Regions from separate parts of the Geobacillus stearothermophilus ATCC 12980 genome, predicted to be linked through region 2. Evidence: riboswitches for the same ligand, from Rfam matches in the RefSeq annotation. Region 2 holds a riboswitch; the other holds the start of a gene.

Region 1 (7,749 bases), 140 kb from region 2:
TCTGGCGCGAAATTTTGAAGCGCCATCCGGGAGCCGACGCGCCCGTCGAAGTGAAATGTTCGCAAGCGCTCGTTGAGGAAATTGAGCGGCTCGGCGGGAAACCGTTCTTCCATCGCACCGGCCATTCGCACGTCAAAGCGACGTTGCGCCGTCGTCCGGAGATCCCGTTTGCCGGTGAAATGTCTGGTCATTTGTTCTTCAATGATGAGTTTTACGGCTATGACGATGCGCTGTACGCCGCTGGGCGCCTGCTTCGATTACTGTCGCACGATGAGCGCCCGCTGTCCGAGTGGTTTGCCGATGTGCCGCGGTACGCGGCGACGCCGGAGACGCGCGTTGCTTGCCCGGAAGAGAAAAAACCAGCTGCCATTGCCGCGGTGAAAAACCGGTTCGCTGGCCGCTATCCGGTTGTTGACGTCGATGGCGCCCGCATCCAGTTCCCGGAAGGCTGGGGATTGGTGCGGCCGTCGAACACGCAGCCGATTCTTGTGTTACGTGCAGAAGCCAAGACGGAGGCTGCATTGGCGGAGATTAAGCGGCAGCTGGCTGATTGCCTCGCCACCCTTGAATTGCGCATTGACTGGTGACGCCTTTTCTCCGAATGGTCTGCGCTTGTCGCCCTTTGTCCGTTTCAAAAGATTCGTTCCGGCGTGGGTCGTCCGTAGGGATCCCACGCCGGTTTATTTTTGTTGTGAGGGGGCTCATGCTTGATTTCTTGCAAATGGTTTGTCCATAATAGATTAAGGATAAAACCCAACGAAGCGGTGGCGTTGTAAGGTCTTTTAAGAAACTTATTGAAGAGCGGTGTTTCCCCTCAAATCGCCGTCCTTCTTGAGCCCTCCAACGCTCACACCCCAAACAGGCGGGGAAAATTCAAGGGAGGGCCGCCTTGGACGGATGTAGATTTCTTTTTGAAATTTGGCTAAAATAAAGGCAATTCGCTGTCAGGAGCGAATACAATGATAGAAAAGGCAGGAGGAGGGAAAACCATATGGCGGTGACGAACCCGGTGGGGTTTTGGAAGCGGTTGTTGGCTAATATATTGGATGCGATTGTCGTTGGCATTCCGATTTCGATCATCGGCTATTTCATCACGGGCAGTTGGGAAACGAACTGGTTTACGTCATTGGCGAACATCCTTTACGCGTTAATCGTTCCTGCTGTTTGGTACGGATATACGGTCGGCAAGCGGATGCTTGGCATCCGGATTGCGAAAGTGAACGGCGGCAAAGTCGGCATCGGCACAATGTTTTTGCGCTCGTTCGTTGGCGGACTCGTATACTTTATCACGTTCGGCATTGGTCTCATCATTAGTGCGATTATGGTCGCGGCGAGAGAAGACAAACGGTCGATTCACGATTTTATTGCCGGGACGTATGTGACAACGGAAAAACCGGCGGTGTAAAGCGGAAAACAACAGGTGGTGCCCCAATCGAACGGGGCGCCTTTTCTTATTTTCGTCACCGATTATAGGCGATCAAAAGCATGATGTTTTTGAGCGGGTCCTTGTTAGATCAGAAAACTTTGCAACCACCCCTATTCATGATTAGGACTAGGAAGGAAAATGGACGTTCATTCACGAATCTATTTATGTGGTAAAGAAATAAGAAAGGTGTTTGCATCATGGCAAAAGGAGGAGAGCGTTTTGTCATTAGCAAGTTATATCATCCGCACCATGTTCATCGTCATCCCTGGCACAGCGGCGATCGGCCTTGTGATATGCCTGGCCAATGGCATTCGCGGGGCGGCGTTTTGGTGGACGCTTGCTGCCATCATGCTATTCGGGGCGGTGGTCGGCTTGGTTTCATCGACGCTCAACTACCGGCGGTTTGTCGCGCCGATCGCTGTCATCAATGAACATGTAAGCAAAATGACAGAGGGGGACTTGAAGACGCGCATGCCGCTTGATCGCGTGCAGCAGCTGCGGCCGATCGCGGCTGCGTTCAACCGTATGGCCGATGCATGGCAGGAAGTGATGGGCCGCGTGCAGCATCATGCCGAAGAGGTGGCGCAAGTGTCCGGCCAGTTGGCCGCTGTCGCTGAGCAGACGACGAAAGCGACAGAGCAAATTGCGACAACGATGGAAACGCTTGCGGCAAGTGCGGAGGAGCAGGCTGATGCTGTCCGCACCACCGCCGCGTCCGTGCATGATATTTCCCAAACATTGAGCGACGTCGCTTTCCATACGAAAGAAGTGGCGCACCGGGCTGAGAAAACATCGGCGAAAGCAGAGGACGGCAAGCAGTCAATCGGACAAATGTCCGAGCAAATGCAGTTCATTTACGACCACGTTCAAGCGCTTGGCCAGGTCGTTCAAAGGCTCGGGGAGCGCTCGAATGAGATTGGACAAATTACGGAAGCGATCACCGGCATTGCGTCGCAGACGAATTTGTTGGCGCTCAATGCCGCGATCGAAGCGGCGCGCGCCGGCGAGCAAGGGAAAGGGTTTGCGGTTGTCGCGGATGAAGTGCGCAAGCTCGCAGAACAATCCGCGCGCTCCGCGCAACAAATTTCCGAGCTGATCGGCTACATTCAAGAAGAAACGAAGCGGGCGGTTTCGTCTGCCGAACAGGTGATCTCCGAAGTGGCGAAAGGATTGAACGTGGCGGCGGCATGCGGCCAATCATTTGCCCATATTCGCGAGGAGGTCGGCCAAGTGAGCAAACAAATTGGACAAGTATCGTCCGCCATCGAGCAAATGAAGGAGCATGCCCGCCAAGTGAACGACGCACTCCAACAGATGACCAATATTGTCGAACAGTCAGCGTCCGGTGCGGCCAACGTATCGGCAGCGACGCAGGAACAAATGGCTTCCGTCGAGGAAATCGCCTCTTCGTCGACATCGCTCGGTCAGATGGCGGACGAGATGCGGGCAATGCTGAAGAAATTTTCTGTGTGAGTGAGGAAAAGGACGCTTTCTTCGAGAAAGAGGGGCTTTCAAACGACGTGTGGGAGTCAATGTTTGGAATAAAATGGTTTGCATCTTTGCCAATTGCCTGATAAAATAAAAAAAGTCAGTCATCATGGTTATACGCTCATCTGCTAGGGGAGTCCGGGAGCCGGGCTGAGAAAAGAACGCGATGAAGTTCTTTGACCCTTTGAACCTGATCTGGGTCATGCCAGCGTAGGGAAGCAGGCAGCGGGAACAGATGGACGCACAGGCTGTTCATTTGGCCTTTTTGCCTTGATCGGGTTCCGTTCGTTTTGCGGAACCCGTTTTTGCGTAAATATCCCCCGTTTTTGCCTCTCTTTTGCTGGTGCGGCTGCAGGTCTCAACCACCATTTCAAAGGAGGAAAGCCGCATGGAAAACATCCGCTCGTTCATGTCATTTCCAGCCAGCCGCAAGGTGTACATTGAAGGATCGCGCAAGGATGTGCGCGTGCCGATGAGAGAGATCGTGTTGTCGCCGACGAAAACGCCGCAAGGAACGGTGGAAAACGAGCCGGTGCGCGTCTATGACACAACCGGTCCATACACCGATCCTCATTTTGAGCCGGACGTCGAAAAAGGATTGCCGCCTCTTCGCCGCAACTGGATTGTTGAGCGCGGCGATGTCGAAGAAGTGAAGCCATCAGCGACCGCCGGCGTCCGCCCGCTGCCGTTCGTGCGCCGTCCATTGAGGGCAAAGCCCGGAAAAACCGTAACGCAAATGCATTATGCCAAACGGGGGATCATTACGCCAGAGATGGAGTTCGTCGCCATCCGTGAACGAATCGACCCCGAAATCGTTCGCCAGGAAGTAGCGGCCGGACGGGCGATCATTCCGGCGAACATTAATCACCCCGAGAATGAGCCGATGATCATCGGCCGTCGTTTCCATGTGAAAATTAATGCCAATATCGGCAACTCGGCCGTTTCATCCTCGATTGAAGATGAAGTGGAAAAGCTGCTTTGGGCGGTGCGTTGGGGCGCCGATACGGTCATGGATTTGTCGACCGGCAAACACATTCATGAAACACGCGAGTACATCATCCGCAATTCGCCGGTCCCCGTGGGAACGGTGCCGATTTATCAGGCGCTCGAAAAGGTAGGAGGGGTGCCGGAGAAGCTGACATGGGACGTGTACCGCGAGACGCTCATCGAGCAGGCTGAACAAGGAGTCGACTACATGACGATCCACGCCGGTGTGCGGCTTCATTACATTCCGCTCACCGCCAACCGGACGACCGGCATCGTCTCGCGCGGCGGCTCGATCATCGCCCAATGGTGTTTGGCCCACCATGAAGAAAACTTTTTGTATACGCATTTTGAAGAAATCTGCGAGATTTTGAAACAATACGATGTCGCGATCTCCCTTGGCGACGGCTTGCGCCCCGGCTCCATCGCCGATGCGAACGATGAGGCGCAGTTTGCCGAACTGGAAACGCTTGGCGAGCTGACGAAAATCGCCTGGAAGCATGATGTGCAGGTGATGATCGAAGGGCCGGGGCACATTCCGATGCATAAAATTCGCGAAAATGTCGAGCGGGAACAGGACATTTGCCATGGAGCGCCGTTTTATACGTTAGGGCCGCTTGTCACCGACATCGCGCCGGGATACGATCACATCACGTCGGCGATTGGCGCCGCCATCATTGGCGCTTATGGAACGGCGATGCTTTGTTACGTAACGCCGAAAGAGCATTTAGGGCTGCCGAATAAAGAGGACGTACGCGCCGGGGTCGTGGCCTATAAAATCGCCGCCCATGCGGCTGATCTGGCGAAAGGGCATCCGGCCGCCCAGCAACGTGACGATGCGCTCTCGAAAGCGCGCTTTGAGTTTCGCTGGAACGACCAGTTCAACTTGTCGCTTGACCCGGAACGGGCTCGTGAGTACCATGATGAAACATTGCCGGCCGAGGCGGCGAAAACAGCTCATTTTTGTTCGATGTGCGGGCCGAAGTTTTGTTCGATGAACATTTCGCACGAGCTGCAGCGGCAAATCAAAGAGGAAGGGATGAAAGAAAAAGCGCAACAATTTATTCGGCAAGGCTCGTCGCTGTATAGTCAAAAAATAAATTAAATTTAATATATATAAGTTGCAATAAAGATTTTCCGATTGTTCGATTCTGTTTTCCTTCATAACAAGTCATTTTGATAGAATGCAGCGGGCGCTCTACTGGATGTAAAACAAAGTTCCAACTTATATAGAACATTAAAAATTTATAATAAAAAATATTAAAATATAAATGAAGGAGGTGATAAATATTTTAGTAACAAGAGTCGAACAACATCAAATTAATTCCTATCATTACTTATATCATTATTGTAATGATTTATGTTTCAAATCTAAAAATCTTTACAATTATGCTAATTACATTGTTAGGCAAGAGTTTATAAATAACAATGAATGGATTCGTTATAATTCATTAGATAAGATGTTGAAACACGAACAAGTTTATAAAGAATTACCTGCTCAAACATCGCAACAAATATTAAGATTGCTAGATAAGAACTGGAAGTCATTTTTCAAGGCTATAAAGGATTGGATCAAAAACAAAGAAAAATATTTAGGTAAACCAAAATTGCCTAAATATAAAAAGAAAAATGGGCGTAATGTTGTGATTTTCACGAATCAACAATGTAAGATTAAAGATGGATACATTAAATTTCCAAAAACTGATTTAAAACTAAAAACAAAGGTTATTGAAGGATTGCAACAAGTGCGAATTGTACCAAAGGGTAGTATTTACGTAATTGAAGTTGTTTATAAAAAAGAAATTCCAAATATGATTCGTGAAAGTAATCGTGTTGTAGGTATTGATTTAGGATTAAACAACTTTGTAACTATGGTAAATAACATCGGTGAAACACCGATTGTTATTAATGGCAAAGGAGTCAAATCCATAAATCAATACTACAACAAACAAAAAGCGTATTTTCAAAGTATTTTAAAGAAACAAAATGGATTGGATTGGAGTAAAAGACTAGAAAAATTAACATTAAAACGGAACAATAAAATTAAAGACTTCATGCATAAAGCAAGCAGACATGTTGTAGATTGGTGTGTTAAACATAACATTGATACGATTGTTATTGGTAAAAATGATAATTGGAAACAAGAGGTTGATTTAGGGAAACGACTAAATCAAGCGTTCGTTCAAATTCCTTATGATATGTTTATCCATCAATTACAGTACAAAGCGGAAGAGCAAGGGGTTCGTGTCATTGTAACAGAAGAAAGCTACACATCGAAATGTAGTTTTTTAGACATGGAAGAAATCAAAAAGCAAAAACAATACAAGGGGAAGCGCATCAAACGAGGATTATTCCAATCTGAGAAAGGAATACTGATTAACGCAGATGTCAACGGAGCGTACAACATTATTAGGAAAGTATTCCCAAAGGCGTTTGCCGATGGGATAGAGGGTGTGGGGTTACACCCAGTTAAGCTAAACGTGGCTTAACGAAGAATAATGTTTAATGAAGGATTTTAATATTTTTGAATAAATTAAACATTATTCATAACCTGGAAGTTCGATCAACGGAAAAAGCATGAGCTGGAAAGCGCTCAGTGCTGATCGAAGCAGCGGAGGGGGGCGAACGTTCATCGCCCCTCTTGTTTGTTGTGCAAATGGGTGTGGTTTTTTATTATTTTTAAAATATATAATTTTCAAAAAATATATTTACAAATCGTTTCAGATGGATTATGATAATGGCATAAGGTGCAAATTTTGAATCATAGAATGATCATGAGGGGAAAACTGCGCAGTCTATCGCGACGCCTTCGCCGGCGCTTCGCTTCCATAGACAGCGGCCAGTTGCGTCATCGAACCGTGGATGATGCCGGCCGCTTCTTTTTATGGCGAAAGGGCCGGGTTTCAGATGGTTGGATCGCGTTTTTTCAGAAGGCCGGTGAAAAAACGCTGTTTTCCTTGATCGATGGGTGAACGTGTGAAAATAGGGGCTGATGCGACAAGGATTTTCTAATTGAGAAGCGATTCCGGGAAGCTGTTGCCCTAGTAAATCACCGGCCTTTTCGATGAGATGTATACCGCATCAAAAAAGAATATCCCGATTGGGTGCGGGATATCCATTGCTCGTCAAGGATCTGTTGGTTTTGCTTTTTTGGCTTCGAGCACTTCTTTGACCGCCGCTTCAATTTCTTGATAGCTTGTGCAGCGGCAAATATTCGACTCCAGCCATTCTTGAATCGTCGCCTCATCGGCGTTTGGGTGCCGCTCGATGAGCGCGTGGGCGTTCATAATGAACCCAGGAGTGCAATAGCCGCACTGAAAGCCGAAGTGGCGGACGAAGGCGTGCTGAATGGGGGCATCATCAAGCCCTTCGATCGAGGTGATCTCTTTGCCGACCGTTTCGATAGCCAGCATCATGCATGATTTGATCGGCGTGCCGTCGACTAAGACGGTGCAGGCGCCGCAGTCGCCGTTCAAACAGCCTGGCTTGGCCCCGGTCAGCCCCAGCCCATCGCGCAAAACAAACAGCAGCGTTTCGGCTTGGCGAGTGACGATCGATCTTCGTTCTCCATTAACGTGCAGCACAAGCTCCCGCTTTGTCGTTTCCTCCATGTCCGCATGCTCACCTCCTGTTTAGACGGTTTCTCCGTCTCCGAGCTCACGAAGCATATCTTCAAGCAGCTGGGCGACGACAAACAGCCGGTAGTCTGCCGAGCCTTCAATATCGTGCAAAATCGGGCGCGGGAAGGCGTCAACCGCTGCTTGGATTCGTTCACCAACTGGGCGGTTCCGGTCGTTGAGGTGCGCCTCAACGTCAGCCGAGCGAAACGGAAACGGGCAGATGTCGCTTAG
Region 2 (7,749 bases):
CGCCGTTCATTTATCAGGGGCAAGAGATCGGGATGACGAACGTGCGGTTCGATGACATCCGTGATTATCGTGATGTGTCCGCTCTTCGCCTGTATGAACTCGAACGGGCGAAGGGGCGGACCCATGAGGAAGTGATGAAGATCATTTGGCAAACCGGGCGCGACAACTCGCGCACCCCGATGCAATGGTCTGATGCCCCAAACGCTGGATTCACGACAGGTACGCCATGGATCAAGGTGAACGAAAACTATCGTACGATCAATGTCGAGGCCGAGCGGCGCGACCCGAACTCGGTATGGTCGTTTTATCGACAAATGATTCAGCTTCGGAAAGCGAATGAGCTGTTTGTTTACGGAACGTACGATCTGCTTTTGGAAAACCACCCATCCATTTACGCGTACACAAGAACGCTCGGACGTGATCGCGCGCTTGTAGTCGTCAACTTGTCGGACCGCCCGTCACTTTACCGCTATGACGGCTTCCGCCTTCAGTCAAGCGATTTGGCGCTCTCGAACTACCCGGTCCGTCCGCATAAAAATGCGACGCGTTTTAAGCTGAAACCGTACGAGGCGCGCGTATACATCTGGAAAGAATAAGAAGGAATTTGCCTTTCTGTGTGGAATGAATACGGAAGGGAGATGATCAACACGGGGACGGTCGATCCGATTCGCTACCCGATCGGAACGTTTCAAGCGCCGCAGCAGTTTGAGGATGGGAAGGTGCAAGAGTGGATTGCTGCCATCCGCGGGCTGCCGAACGACTTAAGGGCCGCTGTTTTCGGCTTAAACGATGAGCAGCTCAACACGCCGTACCGCGACGGCGGCTGGACGGTGGCCCAAGTCGTCCACCATTTGGCCGATGCAAGCATGAACGCGTTTTTGCGCACGAAATGGGGAGTGACGGAAGACGACCCAACGGTGAAGCCGTTTGCGGAAAGCGAATGGGCGAAAACGGCCGATGCTTGCTCGCTGCCCATTGAACCGTCGCTTTTATTGCTTGACGGACTGCATGCACGGTGGACGACGCTGCTCGAGTCGATGACAGAAGCCGATTTTCATCGCCTCATCCAACCGGAAGGAGCGTTGCGGCCGATGCCGCTGTACGTATTGACCGCGCTGTATGCATGGCATGGCAGGCATCATACGGCGCAAATTGTGTCATTGCGGAAACGGAAAGGATGGTAAAAAGCCGCCGATTGGCGGCTTTTTTTACTCGATCGGCCGCACCGCTTGGGGCGGCCGATATATAGGCTCGCTCCGGAGAAAAGCCGCCTTTGCGCGGCTTTTTTCAAAAAACGTGCTGGACAAACATTTTTGTTAAAAGAAAACATACAGTTATGCTATACTGACAAATATTAAGGGACACGAAATATATATCGTACAAGGGGGATCGGTATGAATGCGCAACAAAGGCAAGTTGTTGCGGAACAGAAAGAAAAAATTTGGACGCGCAATTTTATTTTGATTTGCTTGGCCAACTTTTTCATTTTTCTTGGATTTCAAATGACGCTGCCGACACTGCCGCTGTTTGTCGAACACTTAGGCGGCAACGACCAGCTCATCGGCCTTGTCGTCGGGATTTTCACTTTTTCCGCACTTCTCGTCCGTCCGTTTGCCGGCCATGCGCTTGAGACGCGGGGACGGCGGTTTGTCTTTTTGCTTGGGCTGCTCATTTTTGTCGTTTCGGTCGGTTCGTACAGTGTCATCACCAGCATGCTTCTTCTCTTTTTGATGCGCGTCGTCCAAGGAATTGGCTGGGGGTTTTCGACAACCGCTTCCGGAACGGTGGCGACGGACATCATTCCGGCCAGCCGCCGCGGGGAGGGAATGGGTTATTACGGATTGTCAGGAAACATCGCCCTCGCTTTCGGTCCGTCGCTTGGACTTGTGCTTGCCGCTATGATTCCGTTTAGCCATTTGTTTCTGATTTGCGCTCTGCTTGGCGTTGCTTCCGTATTGTTTGCGGCGGCCATCACCTATAAAAAAGTGGAGGGAAGGCCGCGCTATGAGACGAACAAGTGGGACCTTTACGAAAAAACGGCGCTCGTTCCATCCGTGCTTCTCTTCTTTTTAACGGTGACGTTCGGCGGCATTGCTTCGTTTTTGCCGCTATATACGGCGCAAAAAGGGATCGGCGGTTTGCAGCTGTATTTTTTGCTTTATGCGCTCGCCCTGATGGTGACGCGCACGTTCGCCGGCCAGCTGTATGACCGGAAAGGGCATCGGGCTGTCTTTCTCCCAGGTGCGGGGCTCATTTTGCTTGCGATGCTGCTGCTCTCCTGGCTGCCGGGGGAATGGGCGCTGCTTTTGGCGGCAGTATTGTATGGCTTCGGTTTTGGCATGGTGCAGCCAGGGCTGCAGGCGTGGTCGGTTGAGCGGGCCCCTGTTCATCGGAAAGGAATGGCGAATGCAACGTTTTTCTCCTTTTTTGATTTAGGCGTTGGCATCGGGGCGATGGTGTTTGGCCAAATCAGCCACTGGTTCGGCTATCCGAGCATTTATGTAACCGCCGCCGGTTCGGTGCTTGTTTCCATGCTCGTTTACTTGAGCGTGCTGCGCAAAGAACAACCTCTTCATCCGCGGCAAGAAAGAAACGCTTAAGGTTTGTCCTTAAGCGTTTTTCTTTAGCGCCGCGAGTGCACTTCGTAGATGGCAAATTTTAAATAGTCGCCTTCATTGGCGGCAAGCAGTTTCGGGTGGTCATAGCCGGCGCCGTTCCAGTACACTTGGCGGAGCACTTTTTTGGCGTCAAACGCCGCATCGGCGATCATCTCTTGGAACATGTGCGGGCGAACATGGTACGAACAGCTCGACGTGACGAAAAAGCCGCCGTCTTTGACGAGTTTCAACCCGTTCAAATTGATGTCTTTATAGCCGCGCAGCGCTTTTGGCACCGCGTGGGCCGATTTGGCGAACGCCGGCGGGTCGATGATGACGACATCCCACTGTTTGCCGGATCGCACTGCTTCGCGTAAGTAATCGAATGCGTTGGCGACGACAAATTCTACATTTGTGAATCCGTTTAAGGCCGCATTTCGTTTTGCCGTCTCAATTGCATGCTCGGAAATGTCGACGGCGGTGGCGTGCTTCGCTCCGTACAGGCAGGCGTTCAGCATAAATGAGCCGGTATGGGTGAAACAATCAAGCACCGTCGTCTCCGGGCCGATGAGCGGGCGGAGGGCGGCGCGGTTTTGCCGCTGGTCGAAGAAAAAGCCGGTTTTTTGCCCGTTTTCAATGTCGACAATGTATTTCACGCCGTTCTCCTCGATTTCCATCTCCGTCTCCGCTTCCCCGTACCAAAACCCTTTTTCCTGTTTGAGACCCTCAAGCTCCCGCACGGACACATCGTTGCGCAAATAAATGGCCCTTGGAGCGAACACGTCAAGCAAGCCGCGCAAAATCCACTCTTTGTGCACTTCCATCCCGAGCGCCAAAATTTGCACCACAAGCACGTCCTCATATTTATCGACGATGAGCCCCGGCAGAAAATCGGCCTCGCCGTAGACGGCGCGGCATGAACGGACGCCCGGGAGCATCCGTTCGCGATACGCCCAAGCGCGGCGGATGCGCTCAATGAAAAACCGCTCATCGAGCTCGTCATCCGGGTTTTGCGTCAACACCCGGACGATGATTTGCGAGGCTGGATTGATGTAGCCTTTCGCCAACCAGTACCCTTGATGGTTATAGACATCGACAAAATCTCCCGGTGTGATGTCACCCTCGATACGGTCGACTTCGCTCTGAAAAATCCACGGATGGCCTTGTTCGAGCCGTTTTTTTCGTTGCCGCTTCAAGATCACTTTCGCCATCAGTTCCAACTCCCATCCGGTAATCAATCGTTGCGCTTTTATCATAGCGAATTGCGGAGCGCGGCGCAATGACAGCCGAAAAAAAAGGTTGACAACCGATGCGGCCGTGATATGATAAATGTAAAGAAAATTTCATCACAATCAGACATCCACTAGGGGGGCCTGTAAACAGGCTGAGATCAAAGTGTGACTTTGAGACCCTTAGCACCTGATCTGGGTAATGCCAGCGTAGGGAAGTGGAGGAGCTGCAGGCCGGCTTTGGCCGCATTGGAAAATCTGTATGCTCGCGCCGCCTTCTTTACGCGAATCGGTAAAGAAGGCGGCGCTTTTATTTTGGAAAAAGGGGGAATACGAATGTCGTTTGCAAGGCGCGTGCGCCAGGCGGCTGATCCGATCTGGCAGGCGAGTTTCCGTCACCCGTTTGTCAAAGAGCTTGGCGAAGGAACGTTGGATCGCGCAAAATTCCGCTATTATGTCATGCAAGATGCGTACTATTTGCGCCATTTTGCCCGTGTGCAGGCGATCGGGGCGGCGAAATCGCCGGATTTGGCGACGACGGCCCGGCTGGCGCACCATGCCCAAAGCACATGCGAAGCGGAATTGTCGCTTCATGAAACGTTTGCCGGACTGCTTGGCATCACCGAAGAGGAACGGGCTGCGTTCATGCCGGCGCCGACGGCTTACGCGTATACATCGCATATGTACCGGGCGGCGTATGAAGGGCATTTGGGCGATGTCATTGCCGCGATTTTGCCGTGCTATTGGCTGTATTACGAAATCGGTGAGCGGCTGAAAACGTGCCGGCCGAACGATCCGATTTATGAAAAGTGGATCAGTACATACAGCTCCGATTGGTTTCGCTCGCTTGTTGAGGAGCAGATCGACCGGCTTGACGCCATTGCCGCTGCCGTGACTGAGGAAGATCGGCGCCGGATGGAACAGCATTTTTTGATCAGCAGTGACTATGAGTATCAGTTTTGGGAGATGGCGTACCGACTGGAGCGGTGGCCATCGGCCGAACTCATGAAGAGCCGGTGAAACGGCGACAACACGAAAGGAGGAGTTTTCATGGGAACAACATCGAAAGGGTTGAAACTGGCCGATATTTTAACGACGATTGTCATTGCCGTTGTGTTCGGCGTCATTTACAAAGTGTGGGGGCCGTTGTATGAAGTGGTGAAAGTATTCGGGTTTCATGCCGATCAACTGATTTATGGCATGTGGTTTATCGCGTCGTCGCTTGCGTATTTGCTAATCCGCAAACCGGGGGTGGCGCTGCTTGCCGAGATCGCGGCTTCATCGGGCGAGTTGGTGATGGGGTCGCAGTGGGGGCTTGAGGTGTTGATTTATGGGGTTGTACAAGGGCTGTTTGCCGAGCTTGTCTTTGCGGCGTTCCGCTATCGGCGGTTTGACGTGTTTGTCGTGTCGCTCAGCGCCGTCGGCGCGACGGTCGGTTCGCTGATCATGGACTTTTACAAAGGATATATCGAGGCGCTCGCCCCGTGGAACATGGCGCTCTTTTTGCTGGCGCGTTTTGTCGGCGCCGTTCTTATCTCCGGCGTGTTCGCCGTTTCGTTGGCCAAGGCGCTTGAGAAAACCGGGGTGACGCAAATGTGGCGGCCGGTTTCCAAAGAGGACTATGATGCGCTGAACCGGTAAGGGGAATGACCGATGAAGCAAGCCATTGTCATCGAACAGCTGCGCCTGAAGTTTCCAGGGCATAGCGACTTATTGTTCCGCGATTTGTCGCTGTCCGTTGCTGCCGGGGAGAAAGTGCTTCTCCTCGGCCCGTCTGGATGCGGCAAGTCGACGCTTTTGCAAGTGATGGCCGGCATCATTCCCCACTCGATCGACGTGCCGATGAAAGCCGGGCGCCTTGAGCGGCCGGAACGATGGGGATATGTGTTTCAAGATCCGGATACGCAGTTTTGCATGCCGTATGCCGATGAGGAAATCGCGTTTGCCCTCGAAAATCGAAGTGTGCCGCGCCGCGAGATGCCCGCCCGCATCCGCTTGCTGTTGGACCAAGTCGGGTTGGCGATCGAACCGCACACCGACATTCATACGCTTTCCGGCGGGATGAAGCAGCGGTTGGCGCTCGCTTCTGTTCTTGCGCTTGAGCCGGATGTTTTGTTTTTGGATGAGCCGACGGCTTTGCTCGATGAGGAAGGGACGAAAGCCGTATGGCAGGCGGTGCGGGATGTGAGCCGGGACAAAACGGTCGTCATCGTCGAGCATAAAATCAACCATGTTCTTGACTTCGTCGACCGGATTGTGTTGCTTGGCAGCGACGGGTGCATCATCGCCGATGGAGGAGCGAGGGAAGTATTTTCCCGATATAAGGACGTCATGACGGCGGAAGGCATTTGGCACCCGGACGTTTGGGAGGAATGCGGACCGATCGTGCGCCGGGAGGAAAGGCAGGAAGGCGAGGAGCTGATCCGCCTTCACCGTTTCCGCGGCTTTCGCGGCCGGGAGGTGAAAATCAGCGTACCGGAGGCGGTTGTGCGGGCGGGAGAATGGATCGCCGTCACCGGCCGAAACGGCGCGGGCAAAAGCACGCTTTTGCATGGGTTGATGCAACTGATTCGCACCGAAGGCGAATATACATTGTTCGGGGAGGATATCGAGCTCCGGCAGCCGCTTTACCGCCATATCGCGTTCGTGTTTCAAAATCCCGAATTTCAATTTGTCACCCATACTGTGCGCGATGAACTGGCGTATTCGCTGCGGCTTGAGGGGCGATCTGAAGAGGAAATCAATGAGACGGTCACCCGCCTGCTCAGCGCGTTTGGCCTTGACGGAAAGGAAGAAGTGCATCCGTACCAGCTGTCAGTCGGGCAAAAACGGCGGTTGAGCGTGGCTGCTTCGATCGTCGCCGGTCAACGCCTCTTTTTGCTTGATGAGCCGACATTTGGACAGGATGCGAAAAACACGTTTGCGTTGTTGGCGATGTTGGAGTCATACCGAAGGCAAGGGGCGGCGATCATCATGGTCACCCACGACGAACAAATTGTCCGTCGTTTTGCGACGAGACGATGGGTGGTGGAAGACGGAGCGCTTGTTCGCGATGAGCGCCTCGCTGCTGTGGAGACTGTATTGGCTGAAGGAGGAACATGGCGATGAACTGGGACATTCAGCGCCGTGAGACATGGCTTTATGAAGCGAACCCGAGTTTGAAGCTCATTGTGCTCGTCATGCTCTTTTTTGCGGTGTTGTTCATTCATAACCCGAACGTGCTCATCAATTTGTCGCTCGCCCTGTTCGTTTTGTTTTGCTTCGGCACCGGGTATCCAGCAAAGCTGCTTGTTTGGCTGTTTTTGCCGTTTTTCCTGATCTTTGTTTCCACTGCTTCATCGATGATGATGTTTGGCGAAGGGACGACAACGTGGTTTCGCTGGGGGCTCATCCACGTAACAGCGGAAAGCTTTTGGCGCGGCATGCATCTCGGATTTCGCGCCTTGTCGCTCGGGCTGTTAGGCTTGATTTTTTCCTTGACGACTCGGCCGGTGCAGCTGTTTTATTCGCTCATGCAGCAATTGAAGCTGAAACCGAAGTATGCGTACAGTTTTTTGGCGGCGGTCCGCCTGCTGCCGATCATGATTGAGGAGTTTCAAACGGTCCGGTATGCGCTGAGAGTGCGCGGCGTGCCAAACCGCGGCGGCCTTGGCAAAGTGAAGCGTTATGCCATCCCGCTTTTGGCACAAAGCATCCGCCGCGCCCAGCGCATCGCCGTGGCGATGGAGGCGAAACAATTTTCCAACAGCGGCCAGCGTACGTTTTATTATGAAATCAAGTTTGGCAAATGCGATATTTGGTTTGTCGTCTTGACCGTTGCGTTGTTGGTTGCCGCTTATTATGCGGGCGTCCATTACCCGTATATTTCAGTCCATGATGTAAGGTAGGCAGAAAGAAAGGGATTGTGATGGGGGCTCTTCACT

The links. A riboswitch is a leader RNA that binds a small molecule or an ion and turns the genes downstream of it on or off. The one in region 2 is predicted to bind thiamine pyrophosphate.
Region 1: another riboswitch for thiamine pyrophosphate. It lies ahead of thiC (phosphomethylpyrimidine synthase ThiC); the one in region 2 lies ahead of tenA (thiaminase II).

What each region holds. Positions count from the first base shown of each region.
Region 1 is NZ_CP128494.1:349,117-356,865, forward strand. Features, by position in the region: gene QSJ10_RS01840 (phosphomannomutase/phosphoglucomutase) at 1-587, shown strand, start outside; gene QSJ10_RS01845 (RDD family protein) at 992-1,405, shown strand; gene QSJ10_RS01850 (methyl-accepting chemotaxis protein) at 1,646-2,899, shown strand; TPP riboswitch at 3,035-3,148, shown strand; gene thiC (phosphomethylpyrimidine synthase ThiC) at 3,303-5,003, shown strand; gene QSJ10_RS01860 (RNA-guided endonuclease InsQ/TnpB family protein) at 5,170-6,387, shown strand; gene QSJ10_RS01865 ((2Fe-2S)-binding protein) at 7,024-7,509, opposite strand; gene QSJ10_RS01870 (FAD binding domain-containing protein) at 7,531-7,749, opposite strand, start outside.
Region 2 is NZ_CP128494.1:484,925-492,673, forward strand. Features, by position in the region: gene QSJ10_RS02665 (glycoside hydrolase family 13 protein) at 1-596, shown strand, start outside; gene QSJ10_RS02670 (YfiT family bacillithiol transferase) at 639-1,184, shown strand; gene QSJ10_RS02675 (MFS transporter) at 1,395-2,600, shown strand; gene QSJ10_RS02680 (class I SAM-dependent rRNA methyltransferase) at 2,624-3,808, opposite strand; TPP riboswitch at 3,953-4,060, shown strand; gene tenA (thiaminase II) at 4,163-4,846, shown strand; gene QSJ10_RS02690 (ECF transporter S component) at 4,877-5,467, shown strand; gene QSJ10_RS02695 (ABC transporter ATP-binding protein) at 5,480-6,934, shown strand; gene QSJ10_RS02700 (energy-coupling factor transporter transmembrane component T family protein) at 6,931-7,713, shown strand; gene tenI (thiazole tautomerase TenI) at 7,734-7,749, shown strand, end outside.